DNA from 3 places in the Blautia sp. DFI.6.71 genome. Region 1 is predicted to be linked to each of the others. Evidence: riboswitches for the same ligand, from Rfam matches in the RefSeq annotation. Region 1 holds a riboswitch; each other region holds the start of a gene.
What was found. Region 1 has a riboswitch for cyclic di-GMP ahead of LJE12_RS18040 (transporter substrate-binding domain-containing protein). Riboswitches for the same ligand answer to the same signal wherever they lie in the genome.
Positions count from the first base shown of each region.

Region 2: linked by a shared signal. The riboswitch ahead of LJE12_RS05815 (substrate-binding periplasmic protein) and the one ahead of LJE12_RS18040 (transporter substrate-binding domain-containing protein) in region 1 are both predicted to bind cyclic di-GMP.
Region 3: linked by a shared signal. The riboswitch ahead of LJE12_RS06370 (sensor domain-containing diguanylate cyclase) and the one ahead of LJE12_RS18040 (transporter substrate-binding domain-containing protein) in region 1 are both predicted to bind cyclic di-GMP.

Region 1 is NZ_JAJDMJ010000071.1:3,474-6,761, reverse strand. It holds gene LJE12_RS18040 (transporter substrate-binding domain-containing protein) at 1-1,282, opposite strand, end outside; cyclic di-GMP riboswitch class I at 1,458-1,533, opposite strand; gene LJE12_RS18035 (ABC transporter permease) at 1,772-2,674, opposite strand; gene LJE12_RS18030 (ABC transporter ATP-binding protein) at 2,674-3,288, opposite strand, start outside.
Region 2 is NZ_JAJDMJ010000008.1:81,148-84,435, reverse strand. It holds gene LJE12_RS05820 (ATP-binding response regulator) at 1-920, opposite strand, end outside; gene LJE12_RS05815 (substrate-binding periplasmic protein) at 904-1,719, opposite strand; cyclic di-GMP riboswitch class I at 1,898-1,991, opposite strand; gene LJE12_RS05810 (MATE family efflux transporter) at 2,154-3,288, opposite strand, start outside.
Region 3 is NZ_JAJDMJ010000010.1:11,635-14,922, reverse strand. It holds gene LJE12_RS06375 (LysR family transcriptional regulator) at 1-341, opposite strand, end outside; gene LJE12_RS06370 (sensor domain-containing diguanylate cyclase) at 377-2,107, opposite strand; cyclic di-GMP riboswitch class I at 2,200-2,275, opposite strand; gene mgtE (magnesium transporter) at 2,761-3,288, opposite strand, start outside.

The DNA.
Region 1 (3,288 bases):
CTTTCTGCATTGCTTTTACTGCTGCATCTGATGTCTCATATTCCACAACCTCCCATTGCGGATAATTGTATGAAAGATATGCTTTCAATGCAAAATTATCTTTTTCAACGGCAACTATATTCTCTTTATTTTCATCAAAAGAATCCTTTGCCGTAATTGCTGCCATATTGAGAGTCAATAGCGTATCCGACAAAGCAAATCCATTTGTTTCTGCAAAGTATGGATTCTGGTTTGCATGAAAAATCAGGTCTATTTTTCCATCCTGCAATGCCTGAAGCAGTTCACTTCTTGTATCATATCCATTTAATTCAAATTCCAGAGTCTGACCTTGCAGACAATTTTCTGCAAGATCCACATAATCTGTGATAACACCTGTCAGTTTACCTGTTGATGGATCTACACTGCTGATACCTCCATCCTGATTCAGATACCCAATCCTGAGTGCACCATGCCGTCCAACCCACTCCCTTTCTTCTTTTGAAAGAAACGAGCTGCTCTGTGCAGAAAGATAACGCCTGTAGAGATCATCTGTGTAAAATGGGTTGTCATCCTTGATTCTGCGCATAGCACTATCCAGTGCTTCTTTGATATCCGGACGTTCTGGATTTATAGCGAAATAGATTTCTGTCTCTCCAATACTTGTAAGCGGTGAAATATCCGATTCTTCCCAACGGGATTCTTCTACCGAAACGAAGCAGTCAATTTCATGTTTCGACAGTTTGTCCATAATTTCTGTGGTTGTAGAAACATTGATATGCTTCGTATGCAGACCATATTTTGATTCCCATTCATTAAGCACATCCTCCACTATATTATCTTTAGACACACCAATATTTTTTCCCTCAAAAGAATCCAAATTTCCTGCTGTAAGATCCATATTGGATGCATCCGTATAGATGTAATATTTCTCTTCCCCCATAGACATATCGGAAAAAAGCATATTTTCAGCACGTTCGTCTGTATAGGAAATGCCACCAAGAATATCAATCTCTCCATTTTCCAACTGTGTAAAGCAGTTTTTCCAATCACTTGTTATGTATTTATATGTCCATCCTGCATAACCTGCAATATCTTGAAGATACTCATAACCATAGCCGCTTCTTTCTCCCTTTTCATTGACTACATTATAAGTTTCCTCAAAAGATCCTACCCGGATAACATTGTCAGAGTTTTCTTTGGCAGATGCAGGAACGGATAAAACAATAAAACATATAATTGTGCAAAATATAATGCAACAAAATTTGAAATTCATTATATTTTGTACTAATTTGCACTTCTTCATCTTTTCTCCCATCCTCTAGGCTACAGTTGCTTGCTTCCAGATTTTAATTTTACATTCATTAATTATCAATAACCTCCCCGCTATTTTTCACAATATTTTTCCAAACAGCTTCTGTATTACTTATTCAAGTGCTCTATCATAAAAAAGCACTGCCAAACAGACAGTGCACCTCATTTCATGCAACTGGCTGCCATTTTACAGGCCCTGTAGCTTTGCGTCCCAGACTTTCATCTGGTTTGCCGATTTCCATATTATAGCTTTAATACTTATGCAAAAAAACTCGTTTTATTATACTATAGCACTCTACTGTACACAAGAAAAACATTACCGTTTTAACGCCAAAAAATAAAAAAAGAACAGCCGATACATATACTCGAACTGTTCTTCTACTTCCGAAGACCACGCAGCATTGACATTACTGTTTCCTGCTCATTTGTACTCAGATCGTTCCATATCCCTAGAACTTTCACCCGCTAAAAACAATATTTCCTATCGTCTGCCTTCACCCGCTAACAACAATGTAACCACATAGTAAATAATTCCAAATACAGCTATACTTCCCATCATAATGCCAATCATCTGATTTATACTCACCACATTTCCATGAAATACCGGATTGCAATCAAGCGTGTCTCTTATCGCTTCAACCATTTCATCCGGATAATTTTTTCTCTCCATCTCTCTGAAAACTCCGTGAAGCATATGATTCTTAATCAATGAAGTGGCATATGTACTCGGAAGATAAGACAGTGCCTTCTGAAGACCTGGTCCAAAATTTGAAATCGGCATATAAGCACCACATATAAAACCATATCCTGCGCTGACAATTGTACCTACAGCCGAAAGCTGTCCCTGTGTTGTCAACGGAAAGCTAATGATACTTGAAAGCGTACTTCCAAATAGGACGAGCAATATCATATCAAATAAAACCCATAATATGTCTGCTGTATTCATATACCATCCCATTTTAAGTAAATATCCCAGGCATAATACAAACGCAAGTCCATTGACCATCAATGAATTAGCTACTGTTGACAGAAAATATCCCAAATAAATTTTTTCCTTGCTGACCGGTGCAACATTAAAATCCTTCCTTGTTCCATTTGCCTTGTCCTGCACCATAGTCAGATTCACACAAAATGTTACAGTGATACAGCTCACTGCCATAAGTGATGCTGTCAGTTGTGCTGCCACGGTTCCATTAATAAGCTTATCCGAAATTGTAATCATATCCGGAATTGCTGCTGTAAAAGAATCTTTGAAAACCTTTGCAAGAAATGTAGCATACAGAACAATCAGAATAACTGGTGTGATCATTGATGTAAACAACATACCTTTATCTTTAAAAAACAGTTTCCTGTTCCTGTCCATTAATGCCAATACTGTTCTCATCAGCGTTCACCTCCAAGCTTCTTTCCTGTGACTGCAAGAAATACATCATCCATACCGCCTTTTACTACTTCATAATCCGTAAATAGATCCTGATGCTCTACAATAAGCTCAGTAGCTTCTTTCGTATTTTTTACTTTTATCTGATATCCGTCACGTATTTTTTTATATTCTCTGTTCAATATCTTTATTTCATCCTCAGAAACACCATAAACAGACACTATATCCTGTACATAATCATTTTTAAGTTCAAACGGTGTACCTTCTGCTGCAACACTTCCTTTGTCAAGAATCACAACATAACCAGCATTGGTAGCCTCTTCCATATAATGTGTAGTCAAAAATACTGTCATATTTTCTGTTTTCTGAAGCTTCTCGATAACATTCCAGATTAACTGCCTTGTCTGCGGATCAAGCCCTGTAGTAGGCTCGTCAAGAATCAAAATCTCCGGTCTGTGCAATAATGCACGGGCAATATCAATTCTTCTTCTCTGACCTCCCGACAGCTTACCTACAGGTCTGTTTAAAAACTCGTCAAAATCCAGAATCTCGACCAGCTCCTGTAATCTCTTATCAAAGGCATTTCCTGTAATGCCGTATAGAGCAGCTCTGCTCTT
Region 2 (3,288 bases), on a different contig from region 1:
CAGAATATACCGAATATGAGTAAATAAAGAAAAACGACAGCTGTTACACTTAACGGCAGGTTACGGAATACTTCCGTATCCGGAAGATAGGCATAAATATAATAATCCCTCTGCTTCAGCATGATTCCGTAACCTCCGGTTCCTTCATTTTTTAAATGAAAAATATGCTGACTGTCTGTATGCTCTTTCATTGCCTGGACAACCTGGTTGCCGGCAGTATCCTGTCCCAGCAGGCTTTCATCGTTGCTGGCAACAATGGTTCCCTTGTCTGCAACAATAATCGTTCCATCCTTCTGAGTGCTATAGCCATTTAAAAGGTTCTGTACTGTCAGGGTATAATTTCTGACAAATTCCGAAGACGTATAATAATAAATTGCAACCATACCTGGTGCATCTTTTCTGGCACAGGCTGCAATGTCGATACGTGATCCGTCTTCTCGGTCAATCCGTTCCGAATAAGATCTTTCTTCATATCCGGTAAAATCCATGATAATATCTTTTTGCAGATAATCTGTGATCTCATTGGTCAGAGCCTCATCCATGCTGTATTTGCAGACTGTCTTTCCCTCTGCATCCAGCACAAGGATACCATCCACCCAGAGGGTCTGCAGATTTTCTTTCAGAAACTCCTGGCTTAGCCGGCCGCCGTTTTCTGTTTCCATATCGATATTCGTACTCATCTGTCTGGCACTTTCAATGGCGCGGAGGAGACTTTTAGATTCCGAAGCTTCATTATAATGGGTGTAGGTGGAACACTGCACTTTGACATAGTTTACAGTTTCCACCATCCTGTTCTCTGCTTCCTTTTTCTCTGCCCGAAAAAAGTAATACAGGGAAGCTGCAGTCACACAGATTCCAAGCAGAATGCCGAATATCCAGAATCGCTTTACTTTTATTCTTCTCCTAATATCCAAGATCATCCACCTCCAGATACTTCTGGGGATCATCCAGATATTTTTTAATGATTTTCAGGGATGTGCCATCCTGACGCATTTCTTCCAGCGTCTGATCCATCTGCTCACAGATTCCTCTGTCATCCTCTTTTGCAAAAGCAACACCTATCCCGACCACCATCAGCGGATCTTCCAGGATACGGAAGCTTGCATCATAATCCTTCATGTACTGGACAATGGATTCCTCATGTGCAGCAACTGCATCTACATATCCTTTTCCCAGAAAGGTATAGATCAGTTCCCTGTGCCCAAGACTGATCAGATTTCCCAGTTTGGGAATTCTCTCATCTGTCCGGTTCAGAAAGATACTTTCCGGTTTGGTTGTGGACTGGACGGCAAGGTTCTTTCCCTCCAGATCACTTAGTTTATAGATATCACTGCTCTCATTTACAGCAACTACCTGGCGGCTTGCTATGTAGGGTCCTGCCCAGCGGTAATCGTCAAGGCGTCCTTCCATGGAAAAACAGCCCATAATACAGTCGATCTCTCCGCTTTCTACCAGTTCTTTTTTCTTCTCCCAGTTGATCTGGACAACATCCACCTGATACCCCATCCTTCTGAAAGCTTCTGTAGCCAATTCCACATCAATTCCTGTGGGGATTCCATCTTCATTCAGATAATTGTATGGCGGATAACTGTCACTGCCCAGGGTGATAACGGGCTTTTCTCTTTCTTTTTTAGTAACATCTGCATTTTTGCACCCTGCCAGGGCAGTTGCTAAAATTCCCACAAGCAGAATGCCTGCAATCACTCTTTTTCCTTTCATCTTTTCTCCATTCCTGCTGTTCTTCTCTATTTTCCCTCAAATTTAACCGAATCAGGTAAGTCCCCTGCGGAGGTTGCGAATATCCGCTTGAAGACAAAAAAAAGTTCCTTGTAAAAAATTTTACAGGAACTTTTTCCATAATGCCCATTTAACATTTACCTTTTTTATTACTGAGGCATGATGCAACCGGCTGGCATGGCCAGATTTCAATCTGACTTTAGCTCCTTCTGGCTTTGCGCCCCGGCTTTTCAACCGGTTTGCCAATAAATGCCATAAAAAATTATTTTTATTATAGCACTCATACTATATCATGTCTATAAGAAAATATGTTACTGTTCACAGCAACACGCTTCGCGGGATATTGCCAGTGAACAGTAACGAAAATATACCTCTTAACATACAAATCCAGCTTCCCATCAAAACTTAAGAGAAATTTACCGGAATGAAACTCCTTCATCAACCGGCCATGATTTTCTAAGTGCCCCATAGGAGATCAGAAAATTCGCAAGCCATCCGGCCGGTACAGCAAGCCAGACAAATGCAATTCCATAACGCGGTGCAAAAATCAAGGCAACTGACAGCCGAATGGCAAGGTTTACCATATTGGCAATGAGAAACGGCCGCATAATTCCAAGTCCACGAAGAACTCCATCTGTTGCCATCTTAATACCCATAAAAATAAAGAAATATCCCAGCCATTTCATATAATCCCCGGACACCTGATATGCCAGAGCGGTTCCATCTTTTCCAAGGAATAAGGAAGAAATTGGGGTGTGCAGTGTTTCAATGACTATGAAAGCAAGGACTGCGAAACACAGATCTAACACCAGTGCAGCGTGATATCCTTTTTTAATACGTTCAATTTTCTTTGCTCCAAGATTCTGGGAAACATAGGGCGAAACCGCATTTCCAATGGATACAAATATCAGTGAAAAAACATTCTCTACTCTCATGGTTGCCGCATAACCTGCCAGCGCCTGTGTACCGAAGGGATTTACAACCGCCTGTACGATCATCATACCAATTGACACTGTGGATTGCTGAAGAACCGATGGTACTGCAATACGAAGCATGGAATGTAACTCCTGCCTGTCAAACCAGTTAAAGCGGCTTTTATATCGACGCATCCGGTTAAAGAAAATCAAAAGCGAAAACACTGCGGAAATCCCCTGCGCAATGAGAGTTGCAAGGGCGGCACCGAACACACCCAGCCCTAAACCTGCCACCATCCAAAGATCCATAACAATATTCAAAACAGAAGAAAATATCAAAAGGCCCAGCGGAATCTTCGATTCACCGATGGAATTGAACATCGTTGAAAGGATATTGTACATAAACAGAAAGGGAAATCCCACAAAATAAACACGCAGATACAGTACCGCTTCATCCAGTATGTCAGCAGGTGTTTGTAATAAACTCATCATAAAATGAGAAAAAACAAAGCCAAAAACCCCCAGAAGTATACTCAGAATCAGAAAACTGATCAACGATGTTGACACAATTGTTTTCATTTTGCTATAATTCTGAGCTCCAAAATAGCGGCTCACAAGTACACCTGCTCCTACACCG
Region 3 (3,288 bases), on a different contig from region 1:
TTTTCATAGGTTTCATTATAAAAGTCTACAAATTGATTGGCAAACCAGGAGCTGGGATTTAGAGATATCCTTATCCATTTTGTCATTCCGCTGGAAGCCATATTTTCCAGAACATTTACTTCATTTATAATTTTCGACGCATATTCATACATCTTATGCCCCTGTACTGTCAGTCTGATTCCTCTTGGCAGCCGTTCAAAAAGCTGCATTCCCAGCGTATCTTCCAGTCCCTTGATCACCTTGCTGACACTGGGCTGTGTAGAATACAGATTTTTCGCAGCATCACTGAATGAACCAGTCTGCGCACATACTACGAAATACTGTAATTGTTTTAAATCCATAAAGATTTTATCCCTCTTTCTGTTTTTATCCGCCATTAACCCTTTTTTCTATTTTGAGTTTTATCTTCATACATTCTGTGATCTGCCATAATGCGGATTTCATCGATCTTCTGGCTGTGTTCCGGATAAATGGCATAGCCACAGCTTGTATCCACGCTCAGCAGACGACCCTCTATGTTAAAAGGCCGGTCAATGACACTTTTTATTCTTCTGACCATCATCTCACAGAATTCATCATTAATATTGCCCTCCTCAATGATCAGGGAAAATTCATCTCCACCGATACGGAAAGCATAGTCTGTCTTCCTGATACATTTGCACAATCTCCGGGAAACCGCCTTCAGCAATCTGTCTCCCATGTCATGTCCATAAGTGTCATTAACAGGCTTAAACCTGTCCAGATCCAGATAGAACATGGCAAATTTTTTGCGTAACTTTCCATTTCTTTTTAATCTTTCAGAAAGATAACGTTCATTATAAAGTCCTGTCAGTGCATCCGTATTTGCCAGCTTCTCAAGTTCATGCTTCTGCCCGATATCCTGAGCGATCAACATTACTTTGGACAGTATACTACCTTTCCATTCCACAGGTATCACTGACATTACTTTATAAGAAGATCTGTCAAGAGTACAATATTCAAAGGTATACAGATCATCCTCAGATATAATAACCTTTCTCAGATGTTCCGGTGAAAGCAGATCATCCATCTGTATATTTATCTTTTCCGTAAGTACCACATACTCTCCGGACATACGCTGAAGAAGTTCCCTGTAATCACCTGTAGGATTATAATAAGACTCATTGTTCATCTCATAATATTCGTATATCCCGCTGTCCAGATCACAAACTGCAAAACGCTCTACAATCCTGGTTACTCCCTGAATAAGCTGGTCCATGGCGATGTTCTGCTTTAACATCGCTCTGCGTTCTTTTTCCGCATTTTTCGAATCCGTCACATCACGAAGAAAAATCATGGCGTGTCTGACCTCTCCGTTCTCATCTGTATCTCCCTCCATCACTACATTCCGGATAATACGCAGCTCTCCGTCAAGCACTGCTTTGTATTCCTGACTGAGTTCCCCGGTAATTTTTCTGAGTTCCTTCATAATATATTCCCGGTTGTAAATCTGCGCAACCGCCTCTTTACTCTCAGGACAGACATAATTATTAAGAAACATCTGTATCAGTTCATCCCATGTCCGGCTTTTGTTGGAAATTTCCTGAAGCGAGCCCCTTACTTTCATAGATTCAAATGTATTTTCCTGAAGATCCACATAATATTCACACAGATTCATATCTGTAAAAGCCCGGTGAAAAACAGCTTCCCTTGCTTCCTGATTCCGGGCAAAGTGATCAGATCTGACAGATAATACCCAGATTGGCCGTCCTTTATTATCCCTGGCATCTGCCTTCACAATCCTTACCGGTATTGATAAACCTTTACTGTCTGTCAGATACAAGGTGTGAGAACCCTGTAAATCATGAAGTCCTGCCGGTGAAAATATATGCTTTTGCTCATTACAGACCACACTGAGCATAGATCCGTCTGATGCTTTCATAAATTCATCAAGGTCATCCCACCCCAAAAGTTGCAGAAAATAGTTACTTACACTCCAGATTGTCAGCTTCTCATCATAATAACCGGCGATTGTTCCCACAGGATCATTCTGTTTCAGTACATATTTAATAGCTTCCTGAACTGAAGGATTAATATCCGTATCTTCATTTGCGACATATATTTCAATCTTATTCATTTTGTTAAGCATACACCTATGCTCTGACATGATATTCTCAACCTTTCTTTAAAATAAAAGAGAATAATGCCCGCTACAATACAACAAGACATTACTCTCTGTATAAATGCAACTGGCTGCCATTTTACAGGCCCTTTAGCTTTGCGCCGCAGCCTTTCGACTGTTTTGCCGATACTGTATCTGTGGAATTATACAGTTACCTGGTGTGCCAACAAGTTGATTTCTCGAAGAATCAACTTGTCGGCACACTGGTTGATTCACAGATACATTATATATATTATATTTTCAATCTCTTATTACTGTTTACCATTAATATTTCCTGCACCGATGTTTATTTGTTACTGTTTATTCCGTTCTCAGTAACATTTATATGCTTTGTAAATCCAAATAACAACTTGCCTCTTTCAATTGTCAGGTCAGTTAAACACTAATTGCAATATATTATTTGCATATCCCCTGAATAATGTCAACTGCTATTTTCCTTATTTCACAAAATTTATTCCAGATTGCAAACGACATACATTACATTTGTCATAATTAATCCTCTGAAATATTAAGACAGGTCCGTATTTTACGGGATAACGACCAACTATAATAACTCCATACAAAAACAGATCCAATATCTTATAATCAAAGATACAGGACCTGTTTTTATTATCTGAAATTCAGCCTGCAAGATTCAGCATTTTTAATAAGAACAGCCAGCTCAGGCCATAATAGGTAATTACTGCAACAAGGTCATTCACTGTTGTGATCAGCGGACCTGATGCTACTGCCGGGTCAATATTGATCTTCTTAAAAAACAATGGAATACAGGTGCCTACTGCACTGGAGATCAACATAGCCAGCAACAGTGCCACACCGATACATCCGGATACTGCATAGGAAAACAAAAGTGTTTTTCCTTTAAACAGATAAATATACAATCCAATCAGCGCAAAAGACAGAATTCCAAGAAGTCCGCCATTACACAGACCAATTCTCATTTCCTTCCACACAAGTTCCAGTTTCTGCTTACCTGTCAGAGATTCATCCATCAGCACACGAATCGTCACAGCCAGAGACTGGGTACCCACATTACCTGCCATATCAAGGATCAAAGACTGGAAGCACATAATGATCGGAAGTACAGTCACCACCTTCTCAAAAATTCCTACCACTGAGGAAACTACCATGCCAAGTCCCAGAAGAAT